Paraglaciecola psychrophila 170: one gene and its partner. The protein of the gene in region 1 interacts with the protein of each later gene in a pairwise test. Links are inferred from orthologs where the notes say so. Each region holds a gene or a part of one and is shown in the gene's direction. Other genes may lie near its edges.

Region 1 (11,267 bases):
ACACAGAGTGGCTGCTCAATACACGTACGGATGGTTTTGCTAATAATCATTATTGGGAATGGACCGCTTCAAGCCAAAAATGGAGCGCTTCAAATGACCTAGGAGGGCTGTTAGAAAACGGCGCTACAAATAATAAGATTGGCTTAAGTTACAATGGGTATTTTTAAAACATGGAAACCACAGATTTAAACCGCACCCCCTGCCGTACTTTCCTTATTCAAATGCCGTGCATCGCAGAATCGTAATATTGTTTTTTTATCTGTTCCATTTACTTGAGTAATACATGTATTTTGAAAGTCTGACAGTGGTGACATAGCGTCATCAACGATCAAGTGTTGCTTAATCAGTTCACGCAGTACTAAGCCATGAGTCATAACAACTAGACTCCCTTGCATGTTCTTATAGGTCTCCAAAACAAATTTCCACACAAGATTAACTCGCTCTATAAACTGGTGCTGGGTTTCACCGTTGGGTGGGGCATAACTTTCATCAAAAATGTCAGCATCAATATCTGCATAAGCCTTGCCCCGTAAATCGCCAAAACTTCTTTCCCTAAGCAACGGTTGTAGGCTAAACGAAGATTGTTGTATTGCATGAAGGGGGGCTGCTGTTTGTTGGGTGCGTATATAGTCACTGCAGATTATATTCTCTACAGAAATATCCTGAAACGCCTGAGCAAGTTGCTTGGCTTGTTGGTGTCCCAGATTTGAAAGAGGGGTATCAGGCGTTTGTAGAATTCTATCTCTGTTGCCGTTTGTTTGGCCGTGGCGGATCAGATAGATAGACATCAAGCAAATACCACTGTTTTGCTCTTGTGAATAATCACACGATCTTCTAGATGGTAACGCACACCATTAGCTAATGCGGTTTTTTCACAGTTTTTACCTTTACGCACCATGTCGGCTGACGTATCGCTATGGCTAATACGCATAACTTCTTGTTCGATAATTGGGCCTTCATCTAAATCGCTAGTCACATAATGGCAGGTGGCTCCGATTAACTTAACGCCACGGTTATAAGCTTGCAAATAAGGTTTAGCACCGGCAAAAGAAGGTAAAAAGCTGTGATGAATATTAATTGCTTTGCCCGCTAACTTCTTGCAAAGGTGATCGGGGATAATCTGCATAAATCTAGCAAGAACGGTTAAATCAGCTTGATAGGCTTCTATGAGTTTCTCTACCTCAGCAAAGGCCTTTTCTTTTGGTTGGTCTTTAAAATCTACCCAGTGAAAGGGAATATTGTGCCAGTCTGCAAATTGTTTCATTTGCGGATGATTAGAAATAATACAAGGAATATCGCAGTGTAATTCACCACTGTGCCAGCGGTGTAAAATATCCATTAAGCAATGAGATTCGTGGCTTGCCAACATCACTACTTTTTGTTTTTTGTGTGAATCAGCAATTTTCCAATGCATTTGAAATTTTTCAGCAATAGGCTCAAAAGATTGCTTTATGTTTTGCAAACTCATACTCATTGATTCGGCTTTGATCTCGTGGCGCATAAAAAATCGCCCCGTTTGCTGATCAGTATGATGGTTAGCCTCGACGATAGTGGCATTTTGTTGAGCCAAAAACTGACTTACTGCTGCGACTAACCCTATTTGATCTGGGCAATCAATGACTAACCTAAACGTTTGTTGCATAACTCATAAAACCTTGATTTACATTACTGCTCATTGTTACCCGCTAAAGCCAATGGGGTAAAGAACAAAAATGGCTATATCAGAATAAACCCAATATTTGCCAGTTGTATGTTAGCTCAGTCAGCATGAAGTAAGCGCTCAAACTCAGACTGTTCTAAAGGCAAACAATTTAGCCAATGGCCATGTATGCCTAATATGATAAGACACGCCTTTGTTACCTGATACTGATTCGTATAGATGAAACTCCGCGTTTCGCCAGGTAAATGCTGGTTCGATTAAAGCTGCTGGTGGGTTCACCGAGCACTTTCTGGCAAGAGTAAGGTGTGCAATATAATCTTGTTTAGGTAGTTGCAAACCTATTGAATTAGCTATTTGAGACAGATTCTTTACAAGTTGTAGATGTTCTTTTTGAGTTTCTTTGCAGCCCAACCAAAGGGCTTTTGGTTTTGACCAATAACCTACTTGGTTAAGCGAAATATCAAAAGTGTGTATCTCAGAAATATGCTCGACGGCCTCACATAATGCGTCAAGCTGTTTAGGGGAAACCTGGCCTAAAAATGCTAACGTGACATGAAAATTAGCAGCAGGTACTGGTGCATTAAAGTGAGGGAAGGCTTTATTACGCCAAGCCTGTATCGCTAACTTAGTGTTAACGTCGGGTGATAAACCAAAAAATGCCCGCATACTGTCACCCCTTATGTTTGTTATAATATTATGTAGATACTCTACGCAACATTTTATTTAAACCCAAAGAGATTTTATTTGTTACCTGTTCAACATATTTTAGCTGCGCTACATAAACAACTAATTAACGGTGATGCCATAGTTGTGGCTCCCCCCGGTGCGGGAAAGTCTACGTGTTTGCCTTTGTCCCTACTTAAATTAGATGCGTTTAAAGATAAAAAAATCATTCTATTACAACCAAGGCGTATCGCTGTTAGAAATATTGCCGCATATTTAGCCAGCCAATTAGGTGAGTCTGTTGGACAAACGGTAGGTTATCGCATAAGAGGTGAGGTGAAGGTAAGCGCTAACACACGCTTGGAAATAGTTACTGAAGGTATTCTAACCCGAATGTTACAAAATCAACCTGATTTACCTGATGTAGGTTTAGTGATTTTTGATGAATTTCATGAACGCAGTGTACACGCCGATTTTTCACTGGCACTGTGTATTGAAGTGCAACAAACACTTCGAGACGATTTACGTTTATTAGTGATGTCGGCTACGCTTGATGTTGCAGCGCTAATAGAATTGTTACCCGCAGCTAAATTGTTAGAGTCTAAGGGTAAAAGTTATCCAGTTGATATTATTTATCAGCCCGACAATTCAAAGCTACCTCTGTTTGAAAAAATCAGTCGGCTGGTTATCCAGGTTTTTCCTAATCATCAGCATGACTGTTTGGTGTTTTTACCCGGTGCTTTTGAGATTAACAAAGCCGCAGAGCGTTTGAGCCAGCATTTCGCAGATGAAGTTGAGGTCTTTAAATTATTCTCTGAATTATCTAAAAGTGAACAGCAGCGCGCATTGTTACCCCACCCAGCAGGCAAACGAAAAATTGTCTTAGCGACCAATATTGCTGAAACCAGTTTAACCATAGAAGGCATTGAATTTGTCATCGACAGTGGTGTTGAGAAAAAAGCTATTTTTCAACTGAATCGCGGTATTAACCACCTGCAAAGCCAAAAAATATCCCAAGCATCGGCTACTCAGAGGGCCGGAAGAGCAGGGCGACTTGCCGCCGGCAGTTGTTATAGGCTCTGGAGTAAAGAGCAGCACGGTAGGTTAGCTCAACAAATTATGCCCGAGATCATGCATAGTGATATGAGTAGTTTTATTTTGGAAAGTGCAGTTTGGGGGGCAGAGGTTAAGGCGCTTGCGTTGCAAGACCATCCCAGTGATGCGCAACTATCTCAAGGCTTTGCACTTTTAAGCCAGCTTGAATTATTTGATAACAACAATAAATTGACTGCTTTAGGGCGCAAAGCACATGGTTTAGGTTGCCACCCCAGTCTCGCTGTTATGTTAGTGAAAAGTAAGCAGTTGAGCCCAGAACATTTGAGTATGGCCTGTGCTATAGCGGCATTAATAGAAAACAAAGACCCCATGGGCAGACACGCTAGTGGGGCTAGCTTATCTGCCCGATTACATTTTGTTCTACAGCAAAAAAATCATGTTATTTGGCAAGCAATTCGCCAATGGCATGCAAAACTGGCGTCTAGACTTTTGGCTTGGCCAATCGAGGATACAGCTGTGTTAATAGGTTTTGCTTACCCGCAATGGTTGGCAAAACAGAGAAAAGATGAACGATATCAGCTGGTAAATGGAAGTGGTGCGATATTGTATCAAGATGATGCGTTAACCATACAACCTTGGTTAGCTGTCGCCAATATGCAAACTAACGATCGACAACAAGACAATGCCCAAATCCGTTATGCGGAGTCGTTAACGCTGTTGCAGCTTGAACAACATTTTGATTATTTGATTGAAAAAAATGAGCGAGTTGACTGGGATCCTCAAAACCAAAGAATAGTATCAGAACTTCAAAAAACTTTAGGCAAGATAGTTATCCATAAACAACCCATCAAACGGCCTTCTGAAAAGCATATTTTGAGTATTTGGCAAGATGTAATACATGACAAAGGTATAACAAATCTTCCTTTCAATGACGAAGTGCAGCAACTTATTTATCGTGTTCAATTTGCGGCGAGTTTTTCTGGTGCAATAGCATTTCCAGATTTCACTGAATCAGGATTACTCACATCCATTGATAGTTGGCTGATGCCCTACTTACGGGATACATTGACTTGGCAACAATTTTCTCAATGTGATTTTCTTCAACAACTGCTAAATGAATTGGATTACGCACAGCAACAATATTTGGACAAACAGTTTCCTAAAAGATTAGCGTTACCTAGTGGCACGAGTGCGCAGTTGACTTATAGCGCCGACAAAACTGTGATGTTATCAGTACGTATGACTGAACTATATGGCTTGAAGCTTCACCCAACGGTTGCACAACAACAAATTCCTATTATTGTTGAGTTACTTTCTCCTGCAGGCCGACCCATACAAACTACCCAAGATCTGCCGAGATTTTGGCAAGGAAGTTACAAAGAAGTACAAAAAGATATGAAAGGCCGTTATCCTCGCCATTTCTGGCCAGATGATCCGGCGAATGCACAAGCCACAACGCGCACAAAAAAAGGATGAACAGTAAACCATGAGCAGTAAATCATGAGTAAAATCCCCGCAGGCAAACCTAAAGCTGCAGCGGTAAAAACAAAATCAACCACCAACGCATCGAAGGTGTCGAGATGGATACTGTTTAACCCTTTTAGCTGGTTTTGGCGACATTGGGGCAAGTTACTGTCTATTTTTATCCTAGTGATTGCAGCTTATACCGTGTATCTCGATGCACAAATTAGCGCAAAATTTGCCGGCAATAAGTGGCAAGTCCCAGCCCAAATCTATGCCCGTCCGATGTTTTTGAGTCTAAAACAAGAAATAAGCATCAAAGAGATTGAAGAAGAATTACAACTCTTGGGGTATAGAAGAGTGACCCGTGCTGATAGTTCAGGCGAATACCAATTATTGAGAAACAGTATTCGTATCCAACGTCGTAAATTTGATTTCTCTCATGGCACAGAAGATTTACGTAACATTGAAATAAGTTTCAAAGATGCGCGCATCAGTCAAATACAAGATCTCAATAGTCGTCAAAGTATCAATAATATCTACCTCGAACCATGGCTTGTCACTCGCTTGGTCAGCAGCGGTCGGGAAGATCGTATGTTGGTACAAATCAACGATGTCCCGCCTATTTTGACTCAGGCATTAGTCGCAGTGGAAGATCAAAATTTTTATCAGCACTTTGGTGTGGCGCCGCTTTCTATCTTGCGGGCTCTAATGGCCAATATTTCGGCGGGACGGACCGTTCAAGGCGGCAGTACCCTCACTCAGCAGTTGGTGAAAAACCTGTTTTTAACCCGCGAAAAATCGTTGGTACGTAAAGCTAAAGAAGCCATGATGGCGCTGATCATAGAAGTCAGATACAACAAAGATGTGATTCTCGAGGCCTATTTAAACGAAGTGTTTTTGGGGCAAAACGGTGATACGGGTGTGTATGGGTTTGGTTTAGCCAGTTATTTTTATTATGATCGCCCCTTAAATGAACTGAGGATTGACGAAATTGCCACATTGGTAGGCATTATCAAAGGCCCTTCATATTACAATCCTCGTAAATACACAGAGCGAGCCCTAAAAAGGCGCAATATAGTGTTGCGTTCGATGTTTGAAAGTAATCAATTGTCACCCAATGAATATCAAGATTTAGTTACGCTGCCCATTAAACTAGCTAGCGGCGCGAGTTTGAAGAAGGGTAAACATCCGGCTTTTATGGATCAAGTACGACGTGAACTACGTTTGGTATTGGATAATCCAGATATTCGCCAATCGGGTTTAAAAGTGTTTACGACTTTAGACTCAAACGCACAGATGAAGGCCGAGCGTGCAGTCTCTGAGGGAGTGGCAACACAGGAAAAACGTATAGGCAATAGCGGATTTGAGGCAGCCATGATAGTGACCGATATTGATTCTGGGGAAATTCGTTCCATTGTAGGTGGGCGCAATGTTGATTACGCAGGTTTTAATAGGGCGCTTGATGCCAAACGCTCTATTGGTTCATTGATTAAACCGGCTATTTATCTTACTGCCCTAGAGCAGGCTGCAGACTATAATTTAGCCACACATTTAATAGATGAACCCATAAAGCTAAAAAGCACCTATGGAAAAATGTGGGAGCCACAAAATTCAGATAAAAAATTCCGAGGTGAAGTGCCCTTGTTGACTGCTTTGAGTCGGTCGCTGAACGTACCCACTGTCTCGTTAGGTATGGATTTAGGGTTAGGCAATATTGCTGATACTATCTGGCGCTTAGGGGTAGAAGAAGAACTCGACTTGTATCCTGCACTTACCTTGGGAGCGGTAAATTTTTCGCCGCTGCAAGTGAACCAAATGTATCAAACTATCGCTAATAATGGCCGCTACATCCCATTACATTCTATTACTGCGATTATGTCTGCAGATGATCATTTATTATGGCACTTTGATGTTGTCGAAGAACAACGAGTAGATGAACAAGCGACTTACTTACTTAATTATGCACTCCACAAAGTGACACTGGAAGGTACAGCAAAAGACGTTCGAGCAAAATTTCCTGATATTAATATGGCTGGAAAAACCGGTACTACCGATGATTATCGCGATAGCTGGTTTAGTGGTTTTGACAAAAATATTCTGGTGACCAGTTGGATCGGCAAAGATAACAACCAACCGGTTAATTTAAGTGGTGCCAGTGGCGCTATGCAATTATTTATTGCTTATCAGCAACAACAAGAGCCTAAGTCATTGGTGAGGCGTTTCCCCGATGGTCTGGGTATTGCTCATTTTGACAATGCAACAGGTCACTTAAGCAAAGCAGGATGTGCTGACACCTTTAGTGTGCCAGCCATCACCTCAGCATTACCCCCAGTGCCTAGTAAATGTTTTGGCAAATCTACTGTGCCAGATAAACCCAAAAGTTTGTGGGAAAAAATATTTGGTTAGCCGTTGTTATATGTAGTGTGGAGTGGTGAATTGTATACACGTTTATTAAGCATTATTTGCTGATTAAAAAGTGCAATACACTGCTCCAACATTCTGTTTTATGGTAATTATCTATTATATAACTTACCGCGTTTACCTCTTAAGGTGTCTCCAGCAATATTGGCAGTTTACTGCCGCGAGTGTGACTTTTGAACTCACACCCGTGTAAGGCTTTGCCACGAAACAGCACACCTTAGTATTGGTGCAATGCATAACCCCCTTTTAAGTGTCCGACATGTTCAAATCCTAAGCGCAGTAGAGTCTGCGCCGCCAATTGAGAACGGCTACCAGTTCGACAAACTAATACTAATGGTTGTTGTTTATTATGTTTATGCTGGTGTACAAATTCTACTAATTGAGTCAAGGGCACATTATTTTTGAAGTGCTTGTCGTGCCCAAGTGTGTATTCATAAGACTCTCGAAGGTCGATTAATATAATATTATTAGGTTGTGCCAAAGCCTCGGTCAAACTACGACTAGTATATTCACGCACTAATATTTTATGGCAATCACCGATTAAAGCGCCACACATAATTTCACTACCTGATTGGTCAATAATATGTGTGTCCATTAATGTTTTTTGAATCAAGAATTTTTCGATGTTTATTTGGTGAGTTATAACTTGTGCAAGTAACGAGTTGCGTGATATTTCTGCGGTAATACTCGTAGTAAATTCATTGTTATAATCATGGCTGGGGCAAATAAGGCTATCAGTGCCGATAAGTGCTTTTAATAACTGCAAGCTAGAATACATTGCCGTTGCACTACTAGTTGAAAAATTCGTTCTACCAAGACTACCCATCAAGATCAAATCGCCACAAAACGCATAGTGAACAAGCAAGTCGTCGGTTGAGGCCTTAACCGGGTCACAAAGTAATAGGCTAGTGCTATCAGTGGTATGGCCGGGAGTGTTTAATTTAATTAGCCACTTATCACCTAAGACAATATAGGGGTAGTGTTTACCATGAACGATCGTTGTGTTTGAGTTAACTGGCCATCCAAGCATGTCTGTTTGTTGCTGGGCCAAATAATCATCAGCAAGACTTCCACGACAAGACTGGTGATCGCCATGGCCATGAGTGTCGATAACGGCAACTAAATTAAGCCCCTGACAGGTCAGTAGTGTTTTTAAACGCTCGGTTAACTCGGGTAACGGGTCGATAAATATTGCAGACTGCGTTTTTTTATCCACATACAACCAGCTGCAGCTTCCGCCTACCTTAAATTGTAATAAACCTTCTAGTGCTGTTTTCTCAGTAATGATATTTGTGTCTGTGGTTAAACAGCTTTGTCCTAATGCTTGAGCTGCAAAAACTATCCGAGTACAAGCTTCGTCAATTTGCTGTTGTGTCATCGCTGGGCCAAAAGACATTCTAATTGCTGATTCACTTTGCCATACAGGAAGCCCCATAGCATCTAATACAAAACTGCGGGCTACCTTTGAACTGCAAGCAGAGCCAGAGCTGACACGTATATTCGCAGCGTCAAATAAATCCATGATTTCTTTAGAGCTGAATCCAGGGATAGCAAAGTTAATAGTAGTCGGTACTGAATTTTCGAAACTATGATTAAACACAATTTCGGGGAATGCTTGGGTTAAGGCTGCGGCAATTTGCTGGCGAAATATATGAAGCGTCTTTAACGTGGTAAAAATAGTTTTACTGTTCCCGTTGAGCATACTAAATATAACATTTAATGCCGCTAAACCTGGCAAGTTTTCAGTACCTGAGCGCAAACCACTTTCTTGGCCGCCACCGGCAATAAAGGGGGTGAATAGCGAATTTTCTTTAACGTACATAAAGCCGATGCCTTTAGGCGCATAAAGTTTATGGCCACTAAATACTGCATAGTCAATACTGGTATTGGCCAGGTTTAAATCTGTTTTACCTAATGCTTGCACACAATCAACCATCCACGCAGTATCTTTATTATTGGCACGTATGGTCTGGTCCAGTAAATGGATGTCTTGATACACCCCGGTTTCGTTATTAACCGCCATGGTGCAAATCATCAAGGCATTGGGTACCTCTTTTGCTATGAAGTCCATATCAAGCTGACCCACTTCATTCACCGGAATTGCTTTTACCTCGGCGTTTATTTCAAGAATTTTATTCCAGTGTTTGAGCGACTCAGGTACTGCTTTATGTTCAGTTGCCCCATATAAAAGGCAATATTCTTTACTGCTATCAAGGCTTTTTTTAGCATGATGTAAGGCCGATAAAATAGCAGTTTGAATTCCTTCAGTCGCACCACTGGTAAAGATAACGTTACCATCGCCAGCACCGATAATGTTTTTTGCTTGTTGACGTGTTTCATCTATTATTCGTTTAGCTTGTAGCCCGGTTATATGGCTGCTACTAGGGTTGCCAAAGAGTGTTTCCATTGTTGCTAAAGCTGCCGACGCCGCTTGAGGTAATACCTGAGTAGTTGCATTTGCATCTAGATAAATTAGGCTGAGTGGCTGCTTTAGGCCGTTAGGTAAATTAATCATAAAACTCTCTCACATTATTTTGTTAATCGTTGCAGCAAACTGAATAGATTTAACAATTTAAAACACGATAGAATTTTTTCACGTCTCTAAAGGTTTTTCTTTGCGTATTATCTTTTAAAGAAGTTAATTTGTAGTATTTTTTTTCTAATTTTCATTGTAATTTAGAAAAACATTATTTAGTTGCCGAGAGGCAGCTAAATTTTTATATCAGTATGATTAGATATGAAGGTAAATATTCGATGGCAAATTAATCAACAGCTCATATATTGAATGACTTTCCAAAATATGTTGCGTTAATAGTAGGTAGACTTCTATTACAAGGCAGAATTGACCGCTGCCTTTTTATAGGAAATTACCAAGCCCACCTTGTGGCCGGAAACACTTTTTTGACAATAGTAATCCATCATTTTCTATTTGTGTGCTCGGGAAGACCTAAGCGCGGTTTTACCAATATTTGACAGAGTAAAAAACTAAATCCACTCAGGGTTAAAGCATTGAGGTCGTGCACCTGAATGATAAGCAGCTTTTTGAACTTTAAAGGATTGATTGTAAGTGATTTATGCTTCAATTAAGAACTGTTGGCTTAACTGCTTATCCACACGAAACTACATGAAATATTATTATCTTTGTGTCCCAAGTTGAAAACGTTTAAGCACGCTATTAGTAATTATTGTTATGAGGATTATGGCTACGATATGTCTAAACAGAGTATCAGTAAGTTGTTTGCCCCATTTTATACTTCTAAACGAGACCAAGGAGGCAGCAGCTTAGGGGCTTCTCGAGTGTATAGCGAAGCGATACAAAGGTTAGGTGGACATATAACAACCAGCAGTGAAGTAGGCTAGGGATTGAAATACAATATTGAATTTCGCATTAATGAAACTGAATGTGTGGGCGAAGTCGTGATGTAAAACTACAGCTTTGACTCAATGTTGAAACTACCGGTCCGACACTTTCATGTCGGAGGTTTATTAGTGACTCATGCCCCAAACGTATAGCAGGCTCGACGGATGATTGAGGCATCATTCTATTCTTTTTTATTTTCCAAATTTTTTATTTGCAAGCTTTTTTGTAACTGTTTTTGAAAAAGGTTTGAATCGATAACGAGCTTAATTTTCAACATTATTTCATTCACATATTGTTGTGCAGCATACTCTTTCGAAAAAGCGATATAAACGGGTGTTTCATGCTCTAAATATGTCATCACAGCAATTTTTCTTGAAACCCTATTTGTTTAATCAAGGATTACCCAATAAATTCATTTCCTACCACTAAATCTATTCTTTTCATATTTAGTATTTTAATTGCAGAATTAAAGCCTACCACCTCAATCACCCTGTTCTTTCCTTGAGTCATCATGTTATGAAAAGGTTCATTCAATTGCATTGAACGCACCGTGGCATAGTTAATTTCAACAAAGGATTATTCACATCATCTAAATCAATATTATCGTCTTTTCGTTTGAATAATAGAGTTTTGAAAGTCATG
Region 2 (4,855 bases), 430 kb from region 1 along the record:
TTAAAAGCCGCTTTAAGTACTTTAGCGCCACAGGGTCGTTTAACTGTTATCAGTTTTCATTCTTTAGAAGACCGCTTGGTAAAACGTTTTGTTCGCGAACAAAGTCGCGGTTTAAATGTACCTCACGGTATGCCTATTTTACAGGTAGAAATAGACGCAGCGAAAGCAATGAAACCTATCGGCAAAGCGATTAAACCATCAGCCGATGAATTAAAGAGAAATATCCGCGCGCGGAGTTCAGTGCTGAGGGTTGCCGAAAAGTTATGAGTGCCCCAAATACAAACTTTAATCTTTTCAGTTTTGTTGTTGCTGATGTAACCCGCCATCCAGTGCGGGTTTTGTTGTTTCTAGCACTCTTAGTTAGCGCGGGGTTAGTGATATTCAGTGCTCATCACAACAGACAAATGTCGATAGCCATTGAACGCTTGATGCAAGAGAAAGATCAGTTAGATGTGGAGTGGCGAAATTTAGTGCTTGAACAAAGCGCTTTAACCGAACATAACCGTATTGAGGCACTTGTTACAAGTCAGCTCGACATGCACCGTCCATTACCCAGCGAAGAAGTAGTGGTGAGGATAAAATGAGCCGTCTTAGCAATAATGCAAACAATAAATATAACACCAAACAAGCAAAAGTGAATAGTGCTCCGAGTTTACTGCATTGGCGTTTTGTGGTGGTGGTTACTGCGATTTTAATGGTTTTTGTGGGTCTAGGGATTCGCGCCGCGTACATACAGGTTGTATCTCCAGATTTATTAATTCAACAGGGTGATAACCGCACTTTACGAACCCGAGTTAATCCTTTACATCGTGGCTTAATCGTTGACCGAAATGGTCAGCAGTTAGCGGTAAGTGTACCCGTTCGAGCAATCTGGGCTGATCCTAAAGCCATTGCTCAATCCATCCAAGAAGAACACAAAAAAGCTCAGGAAGACCCTACTTTTGATTTGCAGGGCAAGCAGAACGAGAATACAAAACGCTGGCAGGCATTGGCTGAAGTATTAGGTCAGAATTTAGATGCGCTAAAAGAAAAAGTCAGTAATCCAGAAAAGCGCTTTATTTATCTGCAACGCCAAGTATCTCCGGCCATGGCCGAATATATCGAAGAACTTAAGATAGCTGGGATTTATCTGCGTGATGAGTCAAGACGTTATTATCCAAGCGGTGAAGTATCTGCTCACGTTGTAGGTTTCACCAATGTTGACGACACCGGCATAGAAGGGGTTGAGAAGTTATATAACAAATTGCTCGCAGGTACCCAAGGCTCTCGAAAAATTCGTCGTGACGGAAAAGGCAGAATGGTTGAGCTGATTGAATTTGAAGAGGGCGAAAAGCCCCAAAATATTCAGTTAACTATCGATCAGCGGATTCAAGCATTAGCTTATAAAGAGTTAAAACAGGCGGTTCAATATTATAAAGCGACATCTGGTTCAGCTGTGGTTGTAGCGGTAAATACAGGTGAAATTCTCGCCCTAGTCAATAGTCCTTCTTATAACCCTAATAATCGAGCGGGCGTGTCAACTCACAGAATTCGTAACCGCGCTGTAACAGATGCTTATGAACCAGGTTCCTCAATTAAACCACTGGCGGTGTTAAGTGCATTAGAATTTGGTTCTGCAAAGGTAGACACTTTAATTGACACCTCTCCAGGTTGGATGCATTTAGGTGGCAATATTGTTAGGGATTCCCGTAATTATGGTGAAATTGATTTAACCGACATTATTCGCAAGTCGAGCAACATGGGCACTTCAAAGCTTGCTTTGTCGGTACCTAAAGAATTTTTACTCGATATGTACTACAACGTTGGGTTAATGAGTGACAGTGGTGCCAACTTGCTCGGCGAAAGTAGTGGCATATTCAACCACCGTGCTCGGTGGTCTGATTTTGAACTATCCACCTTGTCTTTTGGTTACGGTATTTCGGTAACCGCTTTGCAACTCGCTCGCATGTATAGCATCTTAGGCGACGGCGGCATTCGTCGCCCATTAAGTATTATTAAACGAGACATGCCAGTACAAAGTGAACGCGTTATCAGCGCCCAAGCAACCCAACAAATTTTGCAGATGATGGAAACAGTAACCGAACAAAATGGCTCAGCAGAAAAAGCACAAGTGCCGGGTTATCGGGTAGCAGGTAAAACAGGTACCAGTCGCAAGGCAATCGCCAATGGTTATGGTGACGAGTACGTTAATATTTTTGCGGGTGTTGCTCCGGTATCTGATCCGCAGTTGGCTGTGGTCATCTTAATTAATGAACCCAAAGGTGAGCTTTATTATGCAGGACATACTGCAGCCCCCGTTTTTAGCAAAATTATGGCTGCCAGTTTACAAATGCTGAATGTACCACCTGATGACAAAACAGTTTCTTCGTTAGCAGGAACTTCTGTTATTACCTCCATAGGGGCTGAAAATGCGGGCTGATATGGTAAGCATTAACAAACAGTTCCCTGAGGCGTTTTATCAAAGCATCAAGCCGTTATTGGCGCATTTTGGCATCGATGCACCAGATATAATGATAAGTGACCTGGTTCTGGATAGCAGAGACGTGGCAATTCATAAAGCATTCATCGCTGTTGCTGGTCACGCTTTGGACGGACGAGATTTTATTCCTCAGGCGGTGAGTTTGGGTGCAAAAGTGATCGTGGCACAATGTGATGATAAAACTCGGCATGGTTTTGTAGAAATGCGCGAACAAAGTGTCATCATATATTTTAATCAATTACCTGAAAAACTATCAGAGTTAGCTGGATATTTTTATCAATTCCCTGCAAATTCAATGTCAGTAGTAGCAGTGACCGGCACCAATGGAAAAACCTCTACGGTACAGTTAATTAGTCAGCTAGCGCATTTGATGGGTGAAAGAGCGGCTTCAATTGGCACGTTAGGTGCTGGTATATACTCATCATCTACTGACACTCAGATACTAGACAATATTGTTAACACCACACCAGATGCTATCAGTATACAACGCTTGTTGGCTGAATTTGTCGCTGAAGGTGCATTTCAAGTTGCATTAGAAGCATCATCTCATGCACTCGTACAAAATCGCATCAAAGCCGTTAAAACTGATATTGCAGTGTTTACTAATTTAAGCCGTGACCACCTCGATTATCATGGCTCAATGGCTGAATACGCTGCGGCAAAAAGGCTGTTGCTGTCACAACCAGAATTGGCCTATGTGGTCCTTAACGCCAATGATCCTGAACATAAGAATTGGTTGGCAAACATACCTGAAACATCGTCTGTTGTTCTCTATGGGCAGAATATTAGCGCCGCAGATATGCCCACTAAATATCAATACTGTGTGGCGAATAATGTACGCTATACCGCTGAGGGAATCGCGTTGTCGGTGCAATCTTCTTGGGGCGACTGTGAGTTACGTCTATCGCTATTAGCTGAATTTAATGTAGCTAATGTGTTAGCAGCTATTTGCTGCCAATTATGCCTGGGTAAAACCTAAAACAAATTGCTTATATCGTACAAAAACTAAAACCGGTTGCCGGAAGAATGGAGTTGTATAGGCGTCAAGGCCACGCAACTATTGTGGTTGATTATGCGCATACTCCTGACGCTTTAGAAAAAGCCCTGTTAGCCAGCAAACAACACTGTCATGGAAAATTAATCTGTGTTTTTGGTTGTGGTGGCGATCGTGACGTGGGTAAACGTTCGTTGATGGGCGAAATTGCCGAGCGATTATCCGATCGGGTTATTCTAACCGATGACAACGTACGCAGTGAAAATCCTAGAGACATTATTCAAGACATCTTATCCGGTTGTATTAATCCAGAGCAGATCCTGACTAAACATGATCGAAAAACGGCGATCAAGACAGCTGCCGCAGAAGCTGCTGCAGGTGACATTATTTTAGTCGCTGGTAAAGGTCATGAAAATTATCAAATCATAGGTAATCAAACACTGGCTTATGATGAACGCCATTTTGTAGCACTTTTTCAAGAGAGGAAAACAGTATGATCCCGGTTTCACTATCCTGGGTGGCTGAACAGGTTAATGGGCAGTTAATAGCTCAACATAAGCAGGATTTGATCATCAAAGGTGTCAGTACTGATACTAGAAGTATTTTACCTACTGATCTGTTTTTGGCTCTACAAGGCCCCAATTTTGATGGGCATAAGTTTGTCAAACAAGCTGAAGATAAAGGTGCTGTTGGGTTGATTTTATCACGTAAGGTTGAAACTCGGCTTCCCTATATTTTGGTTGCAGACACCACTATCGCTTTAGGTTTATTGGGCGCTGCGGTGAAAGCCAAAGTTGCACCAAAAACAGTGGGTATTACTGGTAGTAGTGGTAAAACAACCGTCAGAGAAATGGTTGCCGCTATCTTATCGCATCGTGGCAAGGTACTGGCCACCAAAGGTAATTTGAATAATGACCTTGGTGTGCCAATGACATTGCTAAGACTAGAGCAGCAACATGAGTTTGCTGTCATTGAAATGGGTGCCAATCATTTAGGTGAAATTGCTTACACCAGTAATTTAGTTAAACCTGATGTTGCTACAATCGTTAATGCTGCTGCCGCACACTTAGAAGGTTTTGGAAGTTTGCTTGGAGTGGCAAGAGCAAAAAGCGAAATATTTAAAGGTTTATCTGAAAAAGAAGGCTTAGCCGTAGTCAACGCAGATAGTCAATTTGCGGATTATTGGATGGGTAAACTTAAGTATAATAACGTACAAACCTTTTCTGCGTCAAAACAAGCCGATGTATATTCAGAAAACATTATTCTGGGTTTGGACGGCTGTGCGCAATTTGAATTAGTCACACCTATTGGGCGCATCGCTATCAGTCTATCTTTACCTGGTGCACATAATGTGAGTAATGCTTTGGTTTCTGCTTCGTTGG

The links.
Region 2: the proteins of mrcB (region 1) and C427_RS03730 interact in binary tests that used the Escherichia coli proteins (3 or more experiments, as listed by UniProt). The link is inferred for Paraglaciecola psychrophila 170 from one-to-one orthologs.

The regions. Positions count from the first base shown.
Region 1 is NC_020514.1:404,077-415,343, forward strand. The notes cover bases 4,540-7,564. They hold mrcB (penicillin-binding protein 1B), read left to right. Parts: upstream 4,540-4,879; coding sequence 4,880-7,249; downstream 7,250-7,564. Other genes in these bases: hrpB (ATP-dependent helicase HrpB), read left to right, coding at 4,540-4,855; C427_RS01750 (aminotransferase class V-fold PLP-dependent enzyme), read right to left, coding at 7,482-7,564. In the rest of the region: C427_RS01720 (hypothetical protein), read left to right, coding at 1-167; C427_RS01725 (histidine phosphatase family protein), read right to left, coding at 186-788; purU (formyltetrahydrofolate deformylase), read right to left, coding at 788-1,642; thpR (RNA 2',3'-cyclic phosphodiesterase), read right to left, coding at 1,787-2,326; more of hrpB, read left to right, coding at 2,405-4,539; more of C427_RS01750, read right to left, coding at 7,565-9,779; C427_RS24425 (ATP-binding protein), read left to right, coding at 10,418-10,624; C427_RS25750 (hypothetical protein), read right to left, coding at 10,807-10,986. UniProt on the Escherichia coli protein: Cell wall formation. Synthesis of cross-linked peptidoglycan from the lipid intermediates.
Region 2 is NC_020514.1:842,070-846,924, forward strand. The notes cover bases 1-2,999. They hold C427_RS03730 (peptidoglycan glycosyltransferase FtsI), read left to right. Parts: upstream 1-580; coding sequence 581-2,419; downstream 2,420-2,999. Other genes in these bases: rsmH (16S rRNA (cytosine(1402)-N(4))-methyltransferase RsmH), read left to right, coding at 1-267; ftsL (cell division protein FtsL), read left to right, coding at 264-584. Also shown: C427_RS03740 (UDP-N-acetylmuramoyl-tripeptide--D-alanyl-D-alanine ligase), read left to right, coding at 3,967-4,855. UniProt on the Escherichia coli protein: Essential cell division protein that catalyzes cross-linking of the peptidoglycan cell wall at the division septum. Required for localization of FtsN.